DNA from 3 places in the Streptomyces sp. AHU1 genome. Region 1 is predicted to be linked to each of the others. Evidence: riboswitches for the same ligand, from Rfam matches in the RefSeq annotation. Region 1 holds a riboswitch; each other region holds the start of a gene.

The links. Region 1 has a riboswitch for thiamine pyrophosphate ahead of ACICHK_RS28560 (thiamine ABC transporter substrate binding subunit). Riboswitches for the same ligand answer to the same signal wherever they lie in the genome.
Region 2: another riboswitch for thiamine pyrophosphate. It lies ahead of thiC (phosphomethylpyrimidine synthase ThiC); the one in region 1 lies ahead of ACICHK_RS28560 (thiamine ABC transporter substrate binding subunit).
Region 3: another riboswitch for thiamine pyrophosphate. It lies ahead of thiO (glycine oxidase ThiO); the one in region 1 lies ahead of ACICHK_RS28560 (thiamine ABC transporter substrate binding subunit).

What each region holds. Positions count from the first base shown of each region.
Region 1 is NZ_CP174283.1:6,383,048-6,390,313, reverse strand. It holds gene ACICHK_RS28575 (LAETG motif-containing sortase-dependent surface protein) at 1-504, shown strand, start outside; gene ACICHK_RS28570 (ABC transporter ATP-binding protein) at 577-1,644, opposite strand; gene ACICHK_RS28565 (ABC transporter permease) at 1,645-3,375, opposite strand; gene ACICHK_RS28560 (thiamine ABC transporter substrate binding subunit) at 3,351-4,409, opposite strand; TPP riboswitch at 4,525-4,630, opposite strand; gene rlmN (23S rRNA (adenine(2503)-C(2))-methyltransferase RlmN) at 4,718-5,824, opposite strand; gene ACICHK_RS28550 (GntR family transcriptional regulator) at 6,063-6,818, opposite strand; gene ACICHK_RS28545 (hypothetical protein) at 6,897-7,175, shown strand.
Region 2 is NZ_CP174283.1:4,491,276-4,498,541, reverse strand. It holds gene ACICHK_RS20070 (IclR family transcriptional regulator) at 384-1,172, shown strand; gene ACICHK_RS20065 (SsgA family sporulation/cell division regulator) at 1,274-1,711, shown strand; gene ACICHK_RS20060 (YibE/F family protein) at 1,793-3,286, opposite strand; TPP riboswitch at 3,358-3,514, shown strand; gene thiC (phosphomethylpyrimidine synthase ThiC) at 3,507-5,327, shown strand; gene ACICHK_RS20050 (VOC family protein) at 5,384-5,779, opposite strand; gene ACICHK_RS20045 (LysR family transcriptional regulator) at 5,964-6,908, shown strand; gene ACICHK_RS20040 (VWA domain-containing protein) at 6,905-7,266, shown strand, end outside.
Region 3 is NZ_CP174283.1:2,693,792-2,701,057, reverse strand. It holds gene pknB (Stk1 family PASTA domain-containing Ser/Thr kinase) at 1-1,040, opposite strand, end outside; gene ACICHK_RS12285 (thiazole synthase) at 1,433-2,227, opposite strand; gene thiS (sulfur carrier protein ThiS) at 2,232-2,432, opposite strand; gene thiO (glycine oxidase ThiO) at 2,429-3,595, opposite strand; TPP riboswitch at 3,593-3,705, opposite strand; gene ACICHK_RS12270 (hypothetical protein) at 3,757-4,134, shown strand; gene ACICHK_RS12265 (NAD(P)/FAD-dependent oxidoreductase) at 4,242-5,405, shown strand; gene ACICHK_RS12260 (Rv2175c family DNA-binding protein) at 5,471-5,842, shown strand; gene thiE (thiamine phosphate synthase) at 5,933-6,592, shown strand; gene metF (methylenetetrahydrofolate reductase [NAD(P)H]) at 6,721-7,266, shown strand, end outside.

The DNA of each region.
Region 1 (7,266 bases):
GAAGCCACCATCACGGTCTTCCTGGAGCGTAACGGCGCCGACGACCACCAGGTCGGAGACGCCCAGAAGGTCATCGGCAAGAAGGACGGCGCCACCATCTCCTTCTCGGAGGACTGGGCCCCCAAGGCCGAGTACCGGATCCATGTCAGCGTCCCGGGCATCGTGGACAAGGACATCTCTCCGAACCTGGTGACGAAGGACGAGGCCTGCTCCACGAAGTCGGAGTCGCCGTCCCCGTCGGCGAGCCCCGAGCCGTCGGAGTCCGCCTCCTCGGAAGCCCCCTCGGCCCCGGCCGCCGGCCCCTCCGAGTCGGAGAGCAGCGCCGCCCCGGCCACCCCGGGCGACAACCAGCCGTCCGCGGCCGCCGGTGAGTCCAACCTCGCCGAGACCGGTGCGAACTCCAACACCCCGATGATCGCCGGCATCGCCGGCGCGTTCGTCCTCGTCGGTGGCGGAGCGGTCTTCTTCGGCATGCGCCGTCGTGGCGCCTCGAAGGCGAGCTGAACCACCTCCTGAACGACCGTGTGGCCCGCCCCCGTCGAGGGGGCGGGCCACACGGCTGTCCGGACGTTCCGCTCAGCCCGCCCCCGGCACCGGGCCCTTCACGGCGGGCTGCGCCGCGGGAGCCCCGAGGACGACGGTCTCGGCGGCGTCGAACCGCACCCCGACCACGTCCCCGGGCTCCGGCGCGTCCCGCAGCGCGCACGCCGCCTCGAGGCGGGGCGCGCCCTCCGGCTGGAGCCGCACCGCGACGTGCGTGCCCCGGAAGGTGCGTGCGGCGACCGTGCAGCGCAGCCCGTCCGCCGCGGCCACGAGCCGTACGCCGGCGGGCCGCACGAGGAGCGTGCGGGGCCCCTGGGCCGCCCCCTCGGGCACCGGGACCTCGCCCCACGGGGTGTCGGCCGCCGTCCCGCTCACCGTCGCCTCGACCACGTTGTCGAAGCCGAGGAAACGGGCCACGAAGGCGTCCGCGGGCCGCTGCCAGACCTCGAGCGGCGTACCGGACTGGGCGATCCGCCCGTCGCGCATCACCACGACCCGGTCGGCGAGCGCGAAGGCCTCGCCCTGGTCGTGCGTGACGGCGAGCACCGTCGTACCCAACTCACCGAAGAGGTGGCGGAGTTCGACGACGAGCCGTTCGCGCAGCGAGCGGTCCAGCTGGCCGAGCGGTTCGTCGAGCATCAGCAGCCGGGGACGCGGCGCCAGCGCGCGGGCCAGCGCCACGCGCTGCTGTTCGCCGCCGGAGAGCGAGGCGACGGCGCGGTCCCGGGCCCCGGGCAGACCGACGAGGTCCAGCAGCTCCCCCACCCGCGCGGCCTGTCCGTCCTTCGACGTGCCGTGCATCCGCAGTCCGAAGGCGACGTTGCCGCCCACGTCCCGCTGTGGGAAGAGCTGGTGGTCCTGGAACATCAGGCCGACGCCCCGCTTGTGCGCGGGGACGGCCGCCTGGTCCCGTCCGTCCAGCACCACCCGGCCCGCGTCGAGCGGCTGCAGTCCGGCCACCGCCCGCAGCAGCGTGGACTTGCCGCTGCCGCTCGGCCCGAGCACGCACACGGTCTCGTGCTCGGCGACGTCGAGGTCGACGGCGTCGAGCACGGTCCGCCCGCCGAAGCGCACGGTCGCGCCCTCGAGGCTCAGCAGCATCTAGAACTCCCCGGTCCTGTCGGTCCGTACCCGCTCCAACAGCAGCAGCGCCACCGCGCACACCACCATCAGGATCGTCGAAAGGGCCATCGCCTGGCCGTAGTTGAGATCACCGGCGCGCCCGAGCAGCCGGGCCACGGCGACCGGCAGCGTCGGGTTGTCGGGCCGGGCGATGAAGACGGTCGCCCCGAACTCCCCGAGGGAGACGGCGAAGGCGAACCCGGCGGCGATCAGCAGCGCCCGCCGCACCATCGGCAGGTCGACCTCGCGCCACACCCGCCAGGGCGAGGCCCCGAGCACGGCCGCGGCCTCCCGCAGCCGCCCGTCCACCGCGCGCAGCACGGGCAGCATCGTCCGTACGACGAAGGGGACGCCCACCAGCGCCTGCGCCAGCGGTACCAGGATCCAGCTCGCGCGCAGATCGAGCGGCGGCTCGTCCAGGGCGATGAGGAACCCGAAGCCCACGGTCACCGCGGAGACGCCGAGCGGCAGCATCAGCAGCGCGTCGAAGCCCCGCATCAGCCGGCCGGCCCGCCGGGTGAGGGCGGCGGCGGCCAGGCCGCCGATCAGCACCGCGATGGCGGTGGCGGCGAGCGCGTACTCCAGCGAGTTGCCGACCGCCTCGATCGGGGCGACGAGGAAGACGCCTCCGTCGTCGTCGGCCAGCGCCCGGTAGTAGCCGAGTCCCGGGGCGTCGAAGGACCGCTGGACGAGGACCGCGAGCGGCAGCACGAGCAGGACGGCGATGCTCACCAGCACGCCCGCGAGGAGCGACCGTTGCGCGGCACCGCGCGGCCGGTGCGCGGTGGTGCCCGGGGCGACCAGGCGCAGGGCGGTCTCCCGCCGGCGTACGGTCGCCGCGTGCACGGCGAGGATCGCGCCGACCGCCGTGAACTGGACGATCGTCAGCACCGCGGCCGTGGTGAGGTCGAAGATCTCGGAGGTCTGCCGGTAGATCTCGACCTCCAGGGTCGAGAAGGTGGGACCGCCGAGGATCTGCACCACACCGAACGAGGTGAAGGTGAAGAGGAAGACCATGAGGGCGGCGGCGGCCACGGCGGGGCCGAGCGCGGGCAGCGTCACCCTGCGCCAGGCCGCGAGGCGCGAGGCGCCGAGCATGCGCGCGGCCTCCTCCTGGCGCGGGTCGAGCTGCGACCAGAGCCCGCCGACGGTCCGTACGACGACCGCGTAGTTGAAGAAGACGTGCGCGAGCAGGATCGCCCACACCGTGGTGTCCAGGCGCAGGCCCCACAGCTCGTCGAGCAGCCCGCCCCGGCCGACCAGCGCGAGGAACGCCGTGCCGACGACCACGGTCGGCAGCACGAAGGGCACCGTCACCACGGCTCGCAGGACCTGTTTGCCCCGGAAGTCGAAGCGCGCGAAGACGTACGCGCCGGGGAGCGCGACCAGCAGCGTGAGCGCCGTCGAGGCGAGCGCCTGCCAGGTGGTGAACCACAGCACGTGCCGGATGTCGGACCGGGTCGCGACGTCCCAGATCCGGCCGAGCTGCCAGCCGCCGTCCCCGTGGAGCCCGCGCGAGACGATGGCCGCGACCGGATAGGCGAAGAACACCGCGAAGAACGCGACGGGCCCCGCCATCAGGGCGAACCGCGCCGCGTCCTGCCGACGGGCCCGGCGCGGAGCCCGGCCGGCACCGGCCCGCCCGGCGGCTCCGCCCGGTCCGCCGGTCCGCGCCGGTCCGTCCGCTACTTCAGTACGAGCGATGTCCACGACTTGACCCACTGGTCGCGGTCGGCGGCGATCTTCGCGGGCGCCAGGGTCTCGGGATCCTTGGCCGGCGGACCGTACCGCGTGAACTCCGGCGGCACCTGCGCGGCCTCGCGCACCGGGTAGACGAACATGCTGAGCGGCATGTCGTCCTGGAACTCCTTGCCGATCATGAAGTCGAGGAGCGCCTTGCCGCCCTTGGCGTTCCCGGCGTGGCTGAGCAGCCCCGCGTACTCCACCTGGCGGAAGCAGGTGCCGGTCGCGACCCCGGTCGGGGCCGTGGCGGGCTTCGGGTCGGCGTAGATGACCTCGGCGGGCGGCGAGGAGGCGTACGAGACGACGAGCGGCCGGTCGGCCTTGGCCTTCTTGCCGCCCGCGGACCCCGAGAACTCCTCGTTGTACGCCTGCTCCCAGCCGTCGACGACCTTGACCCCGTTGGCCTTGAGCTTCTTCCAGTAGTCCTCCCAGCCCTTGTCGCCGTAGTGGGCGGCGGAGCCGAGCAGGAAGCCGAGGCCCGGCGAGGACGTGGCGGCGTTCTCGGTGACGAGGAGGTTCTTGTACGCGGGATCGACCAGGTCGTCGAAGGACTGCGGCGGCTTCAGCTTGTGCTCGCTGAAGTACGCCTTGTCGTAGTTGACGCAGATGTCGCCGGAGTCGATGGGCGTGACCCGGTGCTTGTCCTGGTCGATCCGGTACTCGGGCAGGACCAGGTCCGCTCCCTTCGCCTCGTACGGCTGGAACAGTCCGTTGTCGAGCGCGCGGGAGAGCAGGGTGTTGTCGACGCCGAAGAACACGTCGCCCTGCGGGTTGTCCTTGGTCAGGATCGCCTTGTTCACCGCCTGCCCGGCGTCGCCGTCCTTGAGGACGCGGACCTTGTACCCGGACTGCTTCTCGAAGTCCTTGAGCACGCTCTTCGACACGACGAACGAGTCATGGCTGACGAGCGTGACCGTCTTGGATCCGCCCGAGCCGGAGGCTTCGGACGAACTGCACGCGGTCAGCACGGGCAGCGCGACGAGACCGAGCCCGGCGGCCATGACCGCGAGCCGTCTGCCGCCGCTGATGTTGGTGATCACTGATTCCTCCTGGGTGACCAGGAAGAGACGCGGCCCCGCCCGGGACCTCTGACGGTTCCCGGGCAGGGCGCAACAGCTTGAGTAACGACCGAACTTCCTACCCAGAATGACCTGGGCAAGGTTCAGAGGGTCTGCGGTCTGTCCCGCACTCTCAGCGCTGTGGCGCTCCCCTGTCGGAATATGAAGATGTCGGACGGTGGAGATGCCGGACGACGGAGTCGTCCGACCATGATGATGTCGGACTACCGGACGGGCCGACTCGACTCAGACTACCGCTCGGTCGCGGCGAGCTGGCCGCACGCTCCGTCGATCTCCTGGCCCCGGGTGTCCCGGACGGTCACCGTGACGCCGTGGGCCGCGATCGCCTCGACGAACGCCTTCTCGTCCTCGGGCCGCGACGCGGTCCACTTCGAGCCCGGGGTCGGGTTCAGCGGGATGAGGTTGACGTGCACGGGCTTGCCCTTGAGCATCCGCCCGAGCCGGTCACCACGCCACGCCTGGTCGTTGATGTCGCGGATGAGCGCGTACTCGATGGACAGCCTGCGCCCGGACCGGTCCGCGTATCCCCAGCCGGCGTCCAGCACCTCGCGCACCTTCCACCGCGTGTTCACGGGGACGAGGGTGTCGCGCAGCTCGTCGTCCGGGGCGTGCAGGGAGATCGCGAGCCGGCACTTGAAGCCCTCGTCCGCGAAGCGGTTGATCGCGGGAACGAGGCCGACCGTCGAGACGGTGATACCGCGCTGCGACAGCCCCAGCCCGTCCGGCTCGGGGTCGGTCAGGGCCCGGATCGCCCCGACCACCCGCTTGTAGTTGGCGAGCGGCTCGCCCATCCCCATGAAGACGATGTTGCTGAGCCGCGCCGGCCCGCCGGGGATCTCGCCGTCACGCAGCGCCCGCATGCCGTCGACGATCTGGTGCACGATCTCGCCGGTCGACAGGTTCCGGTCGAGGCCGGCCTGTCCGGTGGCGCAGAACGGGCAGTTCATCCCGCAGCCCGCCTGCGAGCTGATGCACATGGTCACCCGGTCCGGGTAACGCATCAGCACGGACTCGACGAGCGTGCCGTCGAAGAGCCGCCACAGGGTCTTGCGGGTGGTGTCCTGGTCGGTCGACAGGTGCCGCACGACCGTCATCAGCTCGGGAAGCAGCGCTTCCTGGAGCTTGCCGCGCGAGGCGGCCGGGATGTCCGTCCACTGGGCGGGGTCGTGCGCGTACCGGGCGAAGTAGTGCTGCGAGAGCTGCTTGGCACGAAACGGCTTCTCACCGATCGCGGCAACCGCCTCTTTGCGCTCGGCGGGCGTGAGATCGGCGAGGTGCCGCGGCGGCTTCTTGGCTCCGCGCGGCGCGACAAAGGTGAGTTCTCCGGGTGCAGGCATAACCCTTCCAGTGTCGCAGATCATCCGCGGGGCCCCAGGCCAGAGAGGGGTAGGGACGGTCACCCCTGGGCGGCCTCTGTCAGCTTCCGTCGACCTCGCACGGCCCAGGGACGGCCCAGGAATGATCTTGGACGGGACCCCTGACCAGCTACGAACGAGGGCAGGGAAGAGTCGGGGACGGACGAGGGGCATCGACACCCGCGACGCCCCGCCTCCACCGACAATCAACGATCAACGATCAACGATTGATCGGAATCTCGTAGACGATCTCGCAGTGAGCGACGGGCACCACGATGTCCGCCGTCTCGACGGGCCGTCCGTCGTCGCTGTAGTACGTCCGCCGGATGTGCGTGACCAGCGCGGCCTTCTGGATGCCGAGCAGCGACGCCTCTTCGGCGGTCGCCGTCCGCGGCTCCGGCTGCTCCACGGCGTGGCTGATGGTGACACCGATCGCGGCCATGCGGTTCACGACACCGGCTCCGGCGTGCGGCCCTCCCTCGGGGAGGACGACGAGCGTGCCTGCGGTGAGGTCGTACGGCTCCCAGCTCGTCGAGAGCTGCACCGGCCTGCCGTCGGCCAGGAACTCGTACGTCGTCCGGACGCACAGCTCACCCTCGTCGATCCCGAGCCGCGCGGCGATGTCGGCGGGCGCCGGCACCTTGGCGTCGGTCCGGCTCTCCCAGTCCCCCGCCCTGCCGATGTCTCGCATGTCTGCCCGGAACGGTGACCCGTCGCGCCGCTCCCGCGCCGCCGACCGGACCACCCGCACCCGCTGCCGGGGCTCGGCGACGTAGGTGCCGGATCCGGCGCGTCCCTCCAGCAACCCCTGGGAGATCAACAGCTCCTGCGCCCGGCGGACCACGTTCTCGCCCACGCCGCACTCCTGGCCGATCTGGGTGCGGGAGGGCAGACGGTCACCCGGCTCCCATACGTGCTCCGCGATCCGGCGCCGGAGTTCGTCGGCGATGCGGAGATAGGGCGGCTGCTCAGGCATATGGAAAATCTAGTCCACTAGCCCTAATCTAGTTAACTAGCTTCACTGAAAGTGATCGCTGGTGACGGAGGCTGTCCTGTGCCCGCTTCGGGAGTTAGCGCGGCGGCCATCGCCGCCCGCCTGTCCGCCCTCGGGCTTCCCGCGCGAGTGGAGGAACACCGCCGTCACACGTCGGTAGAAGCAGAGGTTCCGGACGGGCTCTCCGCCGAGTCATGGCGGGAGGTCCTGGACGTGGTGGCCGAGGCCGACCGGTTCGGGCTCCTAGCCACCAGCTTGAACGGCCGCACCCTCTGGGCGGTCGTACGCAGAACGGTCCCCACGACGGGCGATGTCTGGGGACCGGGCCATCAGCGATAGGAGCTGACCAGCGTGCTCAACCGTATCCGCCGCGCCGTCTCCCGCACCAGGGCGCGTCACTCCGCCAAGGGCAGGCACAGCCGCCCCTTAA
Region 2 (7,266 bases), 1.9 Mb from region 1:
CCGGAACTCGCGGGGCCGATCCCGCGGGCAGCGCACAGCCCCCTCCCGTGAACCCCCGCACGGGCGGTCCTCCTCGCTCTTCGGAGTGCCCCTTGGCCACGGTCGACACCGCACCCGCACCATCCGTCGCTCCACCCTTCCGACGACCGGGCACGCCCGCGGCGGCACGTGTTCCACCGGTCCAGCCACGTACCTCGCCGGGGCAGCCGCCCCTCTCGCACACTCCGTCGGCTCCGCCCAGGGAGCCGGCGCCGGCCCGGACCGCGGCGGTGGAGGCACCCGCTCGGCGCACCGCGCCGGCGGACGGGCTCACCGGGCGCACCGGACCGCCGGTGACGCGCACGTCGTCCTCGCCGGGCGCGGGGACGGCACGGCCGGCCCGCATCCCCTCCGCGGGGCCCGAAGCCGCTCCCCTGGACTCTCACACCACCACTTTGATCGGCTCGGTCCAGCGCGCGATGCGTCTGCTGGAGGCCGTCGCCTCGCGTGAGCAGGGCGCCCCCGCCAAACAGCTCGCCCGGGAGGCGGGACTGGCGTTGCCGACCGCCTACCACCTGCTGCGCACTCTGGTCCACGAGGGCTATCTCCGGCGTGACAGAGGGCTGTTCTTCCTCGGCGAGGCCGTCGAGCGGTTGAGCGGCAGCGGAGCCCGGCAGAAACGTCGCAGCACGATGAGGGACACGCTCGCGCACTGGCGCGACACGATCGACGCGCCCGTGTACTACGCGGTCTACCGCGAGGGTGAGATCGAGGTCATGTGCGTCGCCGACGCTCCGGCGAACCCCGCGGTCGAGGAGTGGGCCGACTTCCGTGAGACCGGGCACGCCCACGCGCTCGGCCAGTGTCTGCTGGCCCAACTGGACGAACGGTCCCGGCGTGACCACCTCGACCGCCACCCGGTGCAGCCGATCACTCCGTACACGGTGCGTGACGAGGACCGTCTGCTGCGACGCCTGGAACGAGCGGGGCGGATGGAACCGGTGATCGAGCGGCAGGAGTACGCGCTGGGCACGGTCTGCGCCGCCGTCCCGGTCACCGCGGGCAGTTCGGCCGCGGCCGTGGCCTTCTCCCTCCCGTCCCACCAGGCCGACCGGCTGATGCCCGCGGCACGGAAGCTGCAGAGCGAGGTCGGCGGGCTGCTGGGAACACTCACCCTCTCTATCAGTATCTGAAAAATCACTCCTTGTGATGTGGCATACACATTGAGCAAGATTTCCAGCAGTGTCAGGTGGGACGACTCCTGGCCAGTCGACGGCAAACGACGGGGTAGGCGATGCGCGAGTCGGTGCAGGCAGAGGTCATGATGAGCTTCCTCGTGTCCGAGGAGCTGTCCTTCCGCATTCCTGTCGAGCTGCGGTACGAGACCTGTGATCCGTACGCCGTGCGATTGACCTTCCACTTGCCCGGTGACGCGCCTGTGACCTGGGTTTTCGGGCGGGAACTGCTGATCGACGGGGTGGGCGGGCCCTGTGGTGACGGCGATGTGCACATCGCTCCGGCCGATCCGGAGGCACTCGGCGAGGTGCTGATCCGGCTTCAGGTCGGTGGCGATCACGCGCTGTTCAGGTCCGGGACCGCGCCGCTCGTCGCGTTCCTCGACCGGACGGACCGGCTCGTGCCGCTCGGGCAGGAACGCTCCCTCGAGGGCTTCGACACGTCCCTCGACGCGGTGCTCGACCGCATCCTCACGGAGGAGCAGAGCGCGGGCTGAAGCCCCGCCCGCCCGGAGCGGAGTAACGCTTCCTCACTAGGGGCGCCACAGCAGGATGGTTTCAGCGTTTCGAGGAACGGCTCAGTGCTTGCGGCGACGGCCCCTGCCGCTCCGTGCAGGCGTCCTGGCAGCCGCGGGCTGCGCGGGGACGGCCACGCCGCCTTCGCGGTCCGCGGCGACCACGAGGGCGGCCAGCGCGGTCGTCACCGGTACGGCGGCGACCAGACCGATCGATCCGACCAGCGTGCGCACGATCTCCTCGGCGACCAGTTCGCTGTTGGCGACGGTGTCCACACTGCTCTGCGCGATCGAGAAGAGCAGCAGCAGCGGCAGCGCGGCGCCCGCGTAGGCCAGGACGAGCGTGTTGACGACGGACGCGATGTGATCGCGGCCGATACGGATGCCCGCGCGGTACAGGCCGCGCCAGCCCATCGTGGGGTTCGCCTCGTGCAGTTCCCAGACCGCGGACGTCTGCGTCACCGTCACGTCGTCCAGGACACCGAGCGAACCGATGATGACGCCGGCCAGCAACAGGCCGCTCATGTCGATGGACGGGTACAGACCGTGGATCAGGCCGGTGCTGTCGTCGGTGTTGCCGGTCAGCACGGCCCAGTCGATGAAGACCGAGCCGAGCAGGCCGATCAGCACCAGGGAGAGCAGGGTGCCGACCACCGCCACGGAGGTCCGGGCCGACAGGCCGTGGCACATGTAGAGAGCGATCAGCATGATCGCGCTGGATCCTACGACGGCCACGAGCAGCGGGTCGGAGCCCTGCAGGATCGCGGGCAGGATGAAGAAGTTGAGGATCAGGAAGCTGATGGCCAGGGCGACCAGCGCCATGACGCCGCGCATCCTGCCGATCACCACGACGACCACCGCGAAAATCACGGCGAGCAGCGTCAGGGGCAGTTTCCGGTTCGCGTCCGTGACCGAGTACTGGAGCTCCTTGGGGGCGGAGGGCTCGTACGCGACGACGACCTTCTCGCCCTGGTGCAGCTGCCGTGACTGATCTGGCTGAACGATCTCGGTGAACGTGCGGCCCTTGTCCTTTCCGGTGTCGATCCGGACCGTCGCCTTCTTGCATTCCCCCGCCGCCCGGCGCTGGGCGGCGGAATCCCCGGCGGCGGAGGCGCCGTCCGCCGGAGCCCCCGAGGAGGCGTTCACGGACTTGCAGTCCACCTGGTCGATCTTCGTGACCGTCGCCTGCTGGGTCTGCCGGTCGAAGCCGACACCGGTGCGCTCGTGGGCGGGCGCGCCGCCGGGCCACAGCACCACGAGACCCACCGCCACCGCGGCCGCGAAGGGGATCAGTACCGTGGCGATGACCTTGCGCAGCTGCTTGGAGACCGGCGCGGCGGGACCGTGGCTGTGGGAATGCCCGTGTCCGCTGCTCGCAGGCGTGCTGTGCCCCCGGCCGGGACCCGGACCGTGTTCGTCGTCGGAGCCCTGGTGGCCACCGCCCGGTCCGTGTTCATGCCTGTGCCCGGCGTCGGGACCGTGCCCATGGTGGCCGTCGGAGCCGGGACGGCGCGGTGGCTCGGACGGAGGGAACGGGTGCTGCCGGGTCGTTGTCACCGCCCGATCATCGCAAGAACGTCAAGGGCCCTCTGTTCACCGCGCCAGACATGACGCTAGCGTGGAGGCACCTTTGCACACGCGGGAGCTCGGAGCACCGGGCTGAGAGGGCGCTGACCTCCGTCTTCGCGATGTTTCACATGAAACATCGACGATCGGAAGCCGCTGCGTCGACCGCTGAACCTGTTACCGGGTAATGCCGGCGTAGGGAGTAGGTCTCATGACCGACAAGGATGTACGCACGCCTGCCTCCGGCCGGACGGACGGGGCTTCCCCGCCGTCCCCGGACGGCGGGGACAAGCAGTCCATCGGCTGGCACAAGGCATACATCGGGGGCACACGCCCCGATCTGCGGGTGCCGGTTCGCCAGGTGCACCTCACCAACGGGCAGTCCGTGACGTTGTACGACACCTCCGGCCCGTACACCGATCCGGCCGTCGACACCGATGTGCGCAGGGGGCTGGCGCCGCTGCGTGAGAGCTGGATCATCGCCCGGGGAGACACCGAGGAGTACGCGGGCCGTCCCGTCCGTCCCGAGGACGACGGGATCAAGCACACGTCCCCGCGCGGAGGGCTGCGCAATCTCGACGCGGTCTTCCCCGGCCGGCCGCGGCAGCCGCGCCGGGGGCGTCCCGGGCAGGCGGTCACCCAGCTCGCCTACGCGCGACGCGGTGAGATCACGCCCGAGATGGAGTTCGTGGCGGTCCGGGAGAACGTCGACCCCGAGGTCGTACGGGAGGAGATCGCCGCGGGCCGGGCTGTGCTGCCCGCGAACGTCAACCATCCGGAGATCGAGCCGATGATCATCGGCAAGCGGTTCCTGGTGAAGGTCAACGCCAACATCGGCAATTCCGCGGTCACTTCCTCCATCGAGGAGGAGGTGGAGAAGATGACCTGGGCGACCCGCTGGGGCGCCGACACGGTCATGGACCTGTCCACCGGCCGCAACATCCACACCACGCGTGAATGGGTGCTGCGCAACTCCCCCGTGCCTATCGGCACGGTGCCGCTCTATCAGGCCCTGGAGAAGGTCGACGGCCGTGCCGAGGAGCTGACCTGGGAGATCTACAAGGACACCGTCATCGAGCAGGCCGAGCAGGGCGTGGACTACATGACGGTCCACGCGGGCGTGCGCCTGGCGTACGTGCCGCTCACCGCGAACCGCAAGACCGGCATCGTCTCCCGCGGCGGCTCGATCATGGCGGCCTGGTGCCTCGCCCACCACAAGGAGTCGTTCCTGTACGAGAACTTCGAGGAACTCTGCGAGATCCTCGCCGCGTACGACGTGACCTATTCGCTCGGCGACGGGCTGCGGCCGGGTTCCATCGCGGACGCCAACGACGCCGCACAGTTCGCGGAGTTGAGGACGCTCGGGGAACTCAACGCGGTCGCGAAGCGTTTTCAGGTACAGACGATGATCGAAGGCCCGGGACACATCCCGATGCACAAGATCAAGGAGAACATCGACCTTCAGCAGGAGATCTGTGATGAAGCTCCGTTCTATACCCTCGGCCCGCTGACGACGGACGTCGCGCCGGCGTACGACCACATCACCTCCGGCATCGGTGCCGCGATGATCGCCTGGTGGGGCACGGCCATGCTCTGCTACGTCACGCCCAAGGAGCACTTGGGCCTGCCCGATCGTGACGATGTCAAGACCGGCGTCATCACCTACAAGATCGCCGCCCACGCAGCCGACCTCGCCAAGGGGCACCCAGGTGCGCAGGAATGGGATGACGCGCTCTCCGACGCCCGCTTCGAGTTCCGGTGGGAGGACCAGTTCAACCTGGCCCTCGATCCGGACACGGCGCGGGAGTTCCACGACCAGACGCTGCCGGCCGAGCCCGCCAAGACGGCCCACTTCTGCTCCATGTGCGGTCCGAAGTTCTGCTCGATGAAGATCAGCCAGAACATCAACGAGCGGTTCGGCGGCGAGGTGGCCGACGGCGCCTCCGCCGAGGAGATCTCCGAGGGCATGCTCCAGAAGTCCCGGGAGTTCGCGGAAGCGGGCAACCGCGTGTATCTGCCGTTGGCCGACTGATCCACCGCACGGGGGCGCGGTCCGGGGCGGACACCCGGACCGCGCCCCCGGCACGGTCACGACGTGACGTCCTGCGGGTACCAGCGCAGTTCGACGGTGTTGCCGTCCGGGTCCTGGACGTAGACCGAGATGGCGTCGCCCCGCGCGCCGTAGCGCTCCACGGGACCCTCGAGCACGGTGAAGGATCCCGAGGCGATGACCTGGTCCCAGTCCAGCGGCTCCACGGTGAGGCAGATGTGGTCGACGTTGGACCCCTCAGGGGCGTGGGCGACCAGGTCGATGATGGTCTCCGAGGTGACCCGCACCGACGGGAACGGGGCTTGGCCGCGCCGCCATTCGGCGACGCGTACGGGTTCCAGGCCGAGGAGTCCGGTGTAGAAGCCGAGGGACCGTTCGATGTCCTCGACGTTGAGGACCAAGTGGTCGAAGGCCTTCACGCGCACGGTGGTCATGTCGTCTCCAGGGCGACGGCGTGGCGGTGCCACGCGCTGAACAGGGCGGGGGATCTCGTCGGCACGGCCGGGTTCGGTTCCTCCCGCGGCCGGATGGACGCCTTCTACGATCCGCCTCGCGGCGGACGCCATCAAGACATGATTGCTGCACGACCGTTGAGCTAGATTTAACGACGGGGGTTTCATGCTGGAACGGCTGGAGATCGAGACGTTTCTGACGCTGGCCGAGGAACTGCACTTCGGCCGTACCGCCGCGCGGCTGCAGATCACGACCGGGCGGGTCAGCCAGGTGATCAAGGCACTGGAGCGCAGAGTCGGCGGTTTGCTGTTCGAACGCACCAGCCGTTCCGTGCGGCTCACCCCGATCGGCCGGAGGCTGGCGGACGATCTGGCGCCCTTGGTCGCGGGAATGGAAGAAGCGCTGCGCAGGGCGACCGACGCCGGCAAGGGGGTCACCGGAGAGCTGCGGGCCGCTTTCCTCGGTGAGTGGACGGCGCCCGCACTCCTCAGAGCGGTCGCACGGTTCGGCGAGCGGCACCCCGACTGCCGGGTCGACGTGCGGGAGGTACAGCTGTCCAACTCCCGGGCGAGTCTGCTGGACGGGTCGGTCGACGTGCTGCTCGCCTCGTTCCCCTTCGACGGAATGGCCTGCGGGCCCGCTCTGCTGCGGGAGGGACGGGTACTGGCCGTCGCGGCGGATCATCCGCTGGCCGGCGAGGAGCGGCTGTCCGTCGAGGTCCTCGCGGAACACCCTGTGGTGCAGTACCCACAGGTGACCTCGACGGGGTTCAAGCAGGACCGCACACCGGACCGCACCCCCTCGGGCCGACCCGTTCCGAAGGGCCCGGTCGGCGGCTCGTTCTCCGAGATGCTGACCCTGGTCGCCATGGGCCGGGGCGTCCTCCCGGTCGGTGAGCACTCGCGGCAGTACTACCCCCGGCCCGATGTCGCCTACGTACCCCTTCACGACGCGCAACCGATCGAACGGGGACTGGTGTGGATGAAGGGAAACACCACCGAACGGCTGCGCGAGTTCGTACGGGCGGCGACGGACGCGGTCGGCTCTTTCCACTCGCAGGCGTATCCGCCGGATCAACCGGCGGTTTCTCCAGGAAGACTGGACGTATGACACCGACATCGATGAGCAAGGGCGCCAATCTTCCCGTCGACGCGCAGCAGGTGCGGGTCGTGCTCGGCTGGTCCGGAGGCCCCGGCGCGCCGGACGCCGATGCCTCGGCCCTGCTGCTCCGTGCGGACGGGCGGGTGCGCGACGACGGTGACTTCGTCTTCTACAACCAGCCCGAACACGCCTCCGGTGCCGTGCGTCACCTGGGGAAGCGGCGGGAGGGCGAGAGGACGACGGACACCGTCGAGGTGGACCTGCGGACCCTGGAGCCGGAGATCCAGCGGGTGGTCCTGGGCGCCTCCGCAGACGGGGGAACCTTCGGCCGTCTGTCGGATCTGCGACTGAGGCTGCTCGACGCCGG
Region 3 (7,266 bases), 3.7 Mb from region 1:
CGCTGCGGCACGACCGGCGCCGTGGTGAACGGGCTGCTCTGCTCGAACCGGCTGGTCCGGTCGACGGCGCCGTCGACCTCGTTCACGGGCAGCAGACGGGGGACGGACAGCGAGCGCGGGATCACACTCGTACGGTCGTCGGCGTTGTCGTGGCTCACGGACAGGGCGCCCGGCGGCACCGCGTCGAGCTGCTCGGCGGTGAGACCGGCCCGCGCCTCGAGGACCTGGCCGAGCAGCGCCACCGCGTCGGCCGGGCGGAGTTCGGGGTTGCGGGCCGCGGCCGCGGTGACCAGCTCGTCCAGGGCGTGCGCCATGCCCGGCACGGCGGCCGAGGGGGGCGGCACGTCCTCGTGGAGGTGCTGGTAGAGGACCTGGGCGGGGGAGTCCGCGGTGTGCGGCTTGGCGCCGGTGAGCATTTCGTAGAGGACGACTCCGCAGGCGTAGACGTCGACCCGGGTGTCGGAGGTGCCGTGCTCGATCTGCTCGGGGGCGAGGTACGACACGGTGCCGAGGACGGCGCCCGTCGTGCTGGTCACCGTGTCCACGGCGCGGACGAGGCCGAAGTCCGCGACCTTGACCCGGCCGTCGTCCCCTATCAGGACGTTCTCAGGCTTCATGTCGCGGTGCACGAACCCGGCGCGGTGGGCCGCGCCGAGCGCGGCGAGCACCGGCTCCAGGATGTCGAGCGCGGCCCGGGGCTGCAGGGCGCCGCGCTCGCGCAGCACGTCGCGCAGGGTGCACCCGGCGATGTACTCCATGGCCAGGTAGACGTACGACCCGTCCGCCCCCTGGTCGAAGACCTGCACCACGTTGGGGTGGGCCAGCCGGGCCACCGACTTCGCCTCGCGGATGAACCGCTCGACGAACGAGGCGTCGGCGGCCAGCGTCGGGTGCATCACCTTGAGGGCGAGCACGCGGTCGAGGCGGGTGTCCAAGGCCCTGTAGACCGTGGCCATCCCGCCGACCGCGATCCGTGCCTCGACGCGGTAGCGGCCGTCGAGCACGTGTCCGACAAGCGGGTCCTGAAGGGTCGTATCCACGCAGGTGAGTCTACGAGCCGTCACTGTCACGGCGCCCCGTTCGGCCGATCCGGGGGCCCGACTGCAGCCGAGCTGTGACGCGCACCGCGGGTACGGGAGTCCGTTCGTCGCACAGATGTCCGATCAGGCCCCGTCCGTCACCGCAAGGCCACAACGCGACAACCCGCGACGGCGGCGGAACGGTCCACGGGCGACGGCGTCCACCGGTCCGCGGCCCGACCCGCGACACGAAGCGCACGTCGTACGGGGGCGCGCCCGGGGGCGCACGGACACTTCATCCCACCGCGCCCGCCGGCGGCCGACCCGTCCGCGTCCGGCCCGACGCGCCCGTCCGGCCGAAAACCGACGGCGGCGGACCGGCGGTCAGGACGCTCTCGGAACGCCGGACGCTCTCAGAACGCCGGACGCTCGGGGTCCAGCACCGCCATGCCCTCCGCGGGGGAGGACGCCGTCGCGAAGTGCCGTCGCGGGATGCGCCCCGCACGCCGTGCCAGACGCCCCGCCTCCACCGCGTGCCGCATGGCCTCCGCCATCAGCACGGGCTCCTGCGCCCGCGTCACCGCCGAGGCGAGCATCACCCCCGCGCATCCCAGCTCCATCGCGAGCGCGGCGTCCGACGCCGTACCCGCCCCCGCGTCCAGGATCACCGGCACGCGCGCGTGCTCGACGATCAGCTCGAAGTTGTGCGGGTTGCGGATGCCGAGCCCGGAGCCGATGGGCGAGCCGAGCGGCATGATCGCCGCGCAGCCGACGTCCTCCAGCTTCCGCGCCAGCACCGGGTCGTCGTTCGTGTACGGCAGCACGGTGAAACCGTCGTCGACCAACGTCTCCGCCGCGTCGAGCAGCTCGATCGGATCGGGCAGCAGGGTGCGCTCGTCGGCGATGACCTCCAGCTTGACCAGATCGGTGCCCAGCGCCTCGCGCGCCAGACGGGCCGTCAGCACGGCCTCGCCCGCGGTGTAGCAGCCGGCCGTGTTCGGCAGGACGCGGATGTCCAGCCTGTCGAGCACCGACAGGACCGAGCCGTGCACGGACGCGTCCACGCGCCGCATCGCGACCGTCGTCAGCTGCGTGCCGGACGCCACCAGGGAGCGCTCCAGCACGTCCAGGCTGGGCGCGCCGCCCGTCCCCATGATCAGCCGGGACGCGTAGGCCGTACCGCCGAGGACGAAGGGATCGTCTGCCATGGGTTCAGCCTCCTTGGACGGCGGTGAGGACTTCGACGCGGTCGCCCTCGCGGAGCGGGGTGGACGACCACTGCGCGCGCGGGACGACGGTCTCGTTCAGGGCGGCGGCCACCCCGGACGGTGCCGGGGTGAGGGCCGCGACGAGCGCGTCGAGAGCGGTTCCCGCGGCGATCCGCCGCCGCTCCCCGTTGACGACGATGTTCATACGGGCAGCTCCGTGCGGGCCGTGGCGCCGAAGCGCTGGGGGGTGAAGGGGCGGGCCTCGGCGGGGAGTTCGCCCGTGGTCAGGACGTGGGCCATCACGTCGCCGGTCACCGGCGTCAGGAGCACGCCGTTGCGGTGGTGGCCGGTGGCCAGCAGCAGCCCGTCCAGCGCGCTCGGGCCGAGCAGCGGGGCGTTGTCGGGCGAGCAGGGACGCAGCCCCGCGCGGGTCTCGGTGAGCGGCAGCTCCGTGATCCCGGGGACCAGCTCGTGGGCGTCGCGCAGCAGTTCGTACACGCCGCCCGCCGTCACGGTGGTGTCCCAGCCCAGCTCCTCGCTGGTCGCGCCCACCACGAGCTCGCCGTTCTCGCGCGGCACCAGGTAGACGTGGCTGCCGCGCACCACGGCCCGCACGGTGCGGTTCAGGAAGGGCGCGTACCGCCGCGGCACGGTCAGCCGCAGCACCTGCCCCTTGACCGGGCGCACCGGCGGCACGACGTCGTCCGGGACGCCCGCCAGACGCCCGCTGAGGCTGCCCCCGGCGAGCACCACCCGGTCCGCGGCGAGGTCGGTGCCGTCCGCGGTGACGACACCGGTCGCCCGCTCCCGTACGACGCCCAGCCGCTCCGCCCAGGTCCGGTGCACCACCACTCCGGCCCGCTCGCACGCGGTGACCAGGGCCGTGGCGAGGCGCCGCGGGTCGATCTGGTGGTCGCCGTCCACCCGCAGCCCCCCGCGCACGCCGGGCGCGAGCATCGGCTCCAGACGGCGGCACTCACGACCGCTCAGCCACTGCGACTCCAGCCCCGACCGGACCTGCAGCGCGTGCAGTTCCCGCAGGTGGGCGCGATCGTCGGCGTCCAGCGCGACGGCCAGCGTGCCGTTCCGGCGGTAGCCGAGGTCCTGGCCGGTGGCCTCGGTGAGCTCGGCGGCGAAGTCCGGATAACGGCGCGCGGAGGCGAGGTTGAGACCCAGCAGGGTCTCCTCGCCGAAGTGCAGTTCGGTGACGGCGGCGAGCATCCCCGCCGCGACCTGGGCGGCCCCGCCGCCCGGCTCGGGGTCCACGAGCGCGGTGGTGAACCCGCGCTGCGCGGCCCGCCAGGCCGTCACCAGACCGATGATCCCGCCCCCGACGACGAGGACGTCCGACGAACGTGCAGACGGCATGGGCGTCCAGCCCCTCCCTTCGCCGGCATGACCCGGATCAGGTTCGTACGGTCGGAGGCCGCCCAGCCTCCCTCTCAGCCCGGTGCGTCCGGGCTCCCGCGAGTGCTTTACGTTGGCCACCCTAGCCCGCCCCCGTCCGTCTCAGTAAGGGAGCCTCGCCCATGGCGCGACCGCTCGACGGCCTCGTCCTCGCCCCCGTCGCCGACCAGGCCCCCGGCCAGGTGGGCACCGGCACCCGGTTCGCCTACCACGAGGAGGACGGGGTGGTCTGGGCCGACTACGCGGGCGGCGACATCGTCCGCGGACACCTCGTGGGCACCCGCGAGGGCGACCGCCTCGACTTCCGGTACGTGCAGCTCAGAGGTGACGGGACCACCGCGTCGGGCCACTGCGTGTCCCTCGTCGTGGAACTGCCCGACGGGCGGGTGCGGCTGGAGGAGACCTGGACCTGGGAGTCGCAGCCGGGCGAGGGGACGAGCGTGGTCGAGGAACCGTCCAGGACCGGTGGTGTGGAACAGGTCACCGAGCACGTCCGCTGACTGACGGATTGTCACGTGTCTATGGTGATCAGGTGAGCGATCAGACGCAGGCACAGTCTCAGGAGCGAGAGCCCGCGGCACGGCGGGTCGTCGTGGTGGGCGCGGGCATGGCCGGGGTGCAGACCGCCGTCGCCCTGCGCGAACAGGGCTTCACCGGCACCGTCACGCTGATCGGCGCGGAGCCGCACCAGCCCTACGACCGGCCGCCGCTGTCCAAGGCCGTCCTGCTGGGCAAGGCCGAGGGCTCCGCCTTCGACGTCGACTTCGAGGCCCTGGACATCGACCTCAGGCTGGGCAGCGAGGCGCTCGGCGTGCGCCCCGGCGACCACGAACTGGACACGGCCGCGGGACCCGTCCCCTACGACGTCCTGGTCGTCGCCACCGGAGCCGAACCGATCCGGCTCCCCGGCGCCGAAGGCGTGCCCGGGGTGCACCTGCTGCGCACCCTGGACGACGCCGACCGGCTGCGGCCCGTCCTCGCCCGGCAGCACGACATCGTGGTGGTCGGCGCGGGCTGGATCGGCGCAGAGTTCGCCACCGCGGCGCGCGAGGCGGGCTGCGCGGTGACCGTCGTCGAGGCCGCCGACCGGCCGCTCGCCGGGGCGCTGCCCGCCGAGGTGGCAGCCCCGATGACCGCCTGGTACGCGGACAGCGGGGCCTCGCTGCGCACCGGCGCGCGCGTGGAGCGGATCGAACCCGGCGCGGTGGTCCTGGACGACGGCTCCCGGGTGCCCGCCGACGCCGTGGTCGTCGGGATCGGCGCGCGGCCCGCGACCGCCTGGATCGCCGGCTCCGGCATCGAACTCGGCGCGCACCGCGAGATCGTCGCCGACGACCACCTGCGCACCTCCCTGCCGGACGTCTACGCGGTCGGCGACTGCGCCTCGTTCCCCTCGGGCCGCTACGAGGAGCGCCTCCTCGTCCACCACTGGGACAACGCCCTCCAGGGCCCGCGCACGGTCGCCCTGAACATCGTCGGCCAGACGCCCGCCGCCTACGACCCCGTGCCGTACTTCTGGTCCGAGCAGTTCGGCCGTTTCGTGCAGTACGTCGGCCACCACACGCCCGCCGACACCCTGCTGTGGCGCGGGGACCCCTCGGGCGCCTCCTGGTCGGTGTGCTGGCTGCGCGAGGCGCGGCTCGTCGCCCTCCTGGCGGTGGGCCGCCCGAGGGACCTCGCCCAGGGGCGCCGGCTGATCGAGGCGGGCGCCACGATGGATCCGGCGCTGCTCGCGGACCCGTCGAGACCGCTGAAGGGCGCCACGGCCTGATCCCGTCACCCCGGGTCGGACGCCCTCGGCTTCCGGCTGTCGGTCCGGGATGGCAGGCTTGTCCCGTGACCGAGATTGACGCAAAGACCGATGCTCTCGTCCCCGCCTGGCTCACCCTCCCCGACATCGCCGAACAGCTCGGCGTCGAGGTGACGCGCGTCCGGCAGCTGGTCAAGGAGGGCCAGCTGATCGCCGTACGCCGTGGTGAGAACCGCGCGCTGCACGTCCCCGCCGACTTCATCGACGTGGCCGAGCAGAAGGTCGTCAAGGGCCTGGTCGGCACCCTGACGCTCCTGAGGGACGACGGTTTCTCCGACGAAGAGGCCCTCGAATGGCTCTTCACCCCCGACCCGACCCTGCCCGGCACCCCCGCGCAGGCACTGAGCGAGAATCGCGGCACGGAGGTGAAGCGCCGCGCCCAGGCGCTCGCCGTCTGACCTGATCGAGACCGTCCGGCGCGGGGAGCCCGGCGGCGGGAGGATCCCGGCCGCCGAGCTCCCCGCGCACCGACAACGGGGGACCCACGCATGCCCGAGACCGCCGCCACGACCGCGCGGGGCCGCCTCGCCGACGCCCGTGTCTACCTCTGCACGGACGCCCGCAGACGCCAGGGCGACCTCCCCGAGTTCCTCGACGCGGTCCTCGCGGGCGGCGTCGACATCGTGCAGCTGCGCGACAAGGGCATGGAGGCGGGGGAGGAGCTGGAGCACCTCCAGGTCTTCGCGGACGCCTGCGCCCGGCACGGCAAGCTCCTCGCGGTCAACGACCGGGCCGACGTGGCCCACGCCGCCCGTGCCGACGTCCTGCACCTGGGCCAGGGGGACCTCCCGGTTCCCGCGGCCCGCGCGATCCTCGGCGACGAGGTGATCATCGGCCGCTCCACGCACTCCGAGGCCGAGGCCGGGGCCGCCGCCGTCCAGGAGGGCGTGGACTACTTCTGCACCGGCCCCTGCTGGCCCACCCCCACCAAGCCCGGCCGCCACGCGCCCGGGCTCGGCCTCGTCCGCGGCACGGCGGCCCTCGGCACCGCCCGCCCCTGGTTCGCGATCGGCGGCATCGACCTCGGCCGGCTGGACGAGGTGCTCGAGGCGGGCGCCCGCCGCGTCGTCGTCGTACGGGCGATCACCGAGGCGGACGACCCGGGCGCGGCGGCGGCGGAATTCGCGAAGCGGCTGCGCACGGCGTAGCCCCCGCGGACCGTCCGCGGGGAGCGTTCCGGCGGGCCGCTGTCCGAGGGGTGGACAAGAAATCGACAGATCGGACAAAAGCCAGCGGTTCGGTTGGGTGGCCGTCGCCCTCTGGCTAACCTGCGAGTATGGCCCTCGGATCTGCTTCCACCAGGACTGATCGCGCGCGCACCGTGCGCGACATGCTCGCGACCGGCAAACAGACCTTTTCCTTCGAGTTCTCGGCGCCGAAGACCCCCAAGGGTGAGCGGAACCTGTGGAACGCCCTGCGACGGGTCGAGGCCGTGGCCCCCGACTTCGTCTCCGTGACCTACGGGGCCGGCGGCTCCACCCGGGCCGGCACGGTCAAGGAGACCGAGCAGATCGTCCTCGACACGACGCTCACCCCGGTCGCGCACCTCACCGCGGTCGACCACTCCGTCGCGGAACTGCGCAACATCATCGGGCAGTACGCGGACGCGGGCATCCGCAACATGCTCGCCGTGCGCGGCGACCCGCCCGGCGACCCCATGGGCGAGTGGGTCCCCCACCCCCAGGGGCTGACCTACGCGGCCGAACTCGTGCGTCTCATCAAGGAATCCGGCGACTTCTGCGTCGGGGTGGCGGCCTTCCCGGAGATGCACCCCCGTTCCACGGAGTGGGACCTGGACGTCTCCCACTTCGTCGACAAGTGC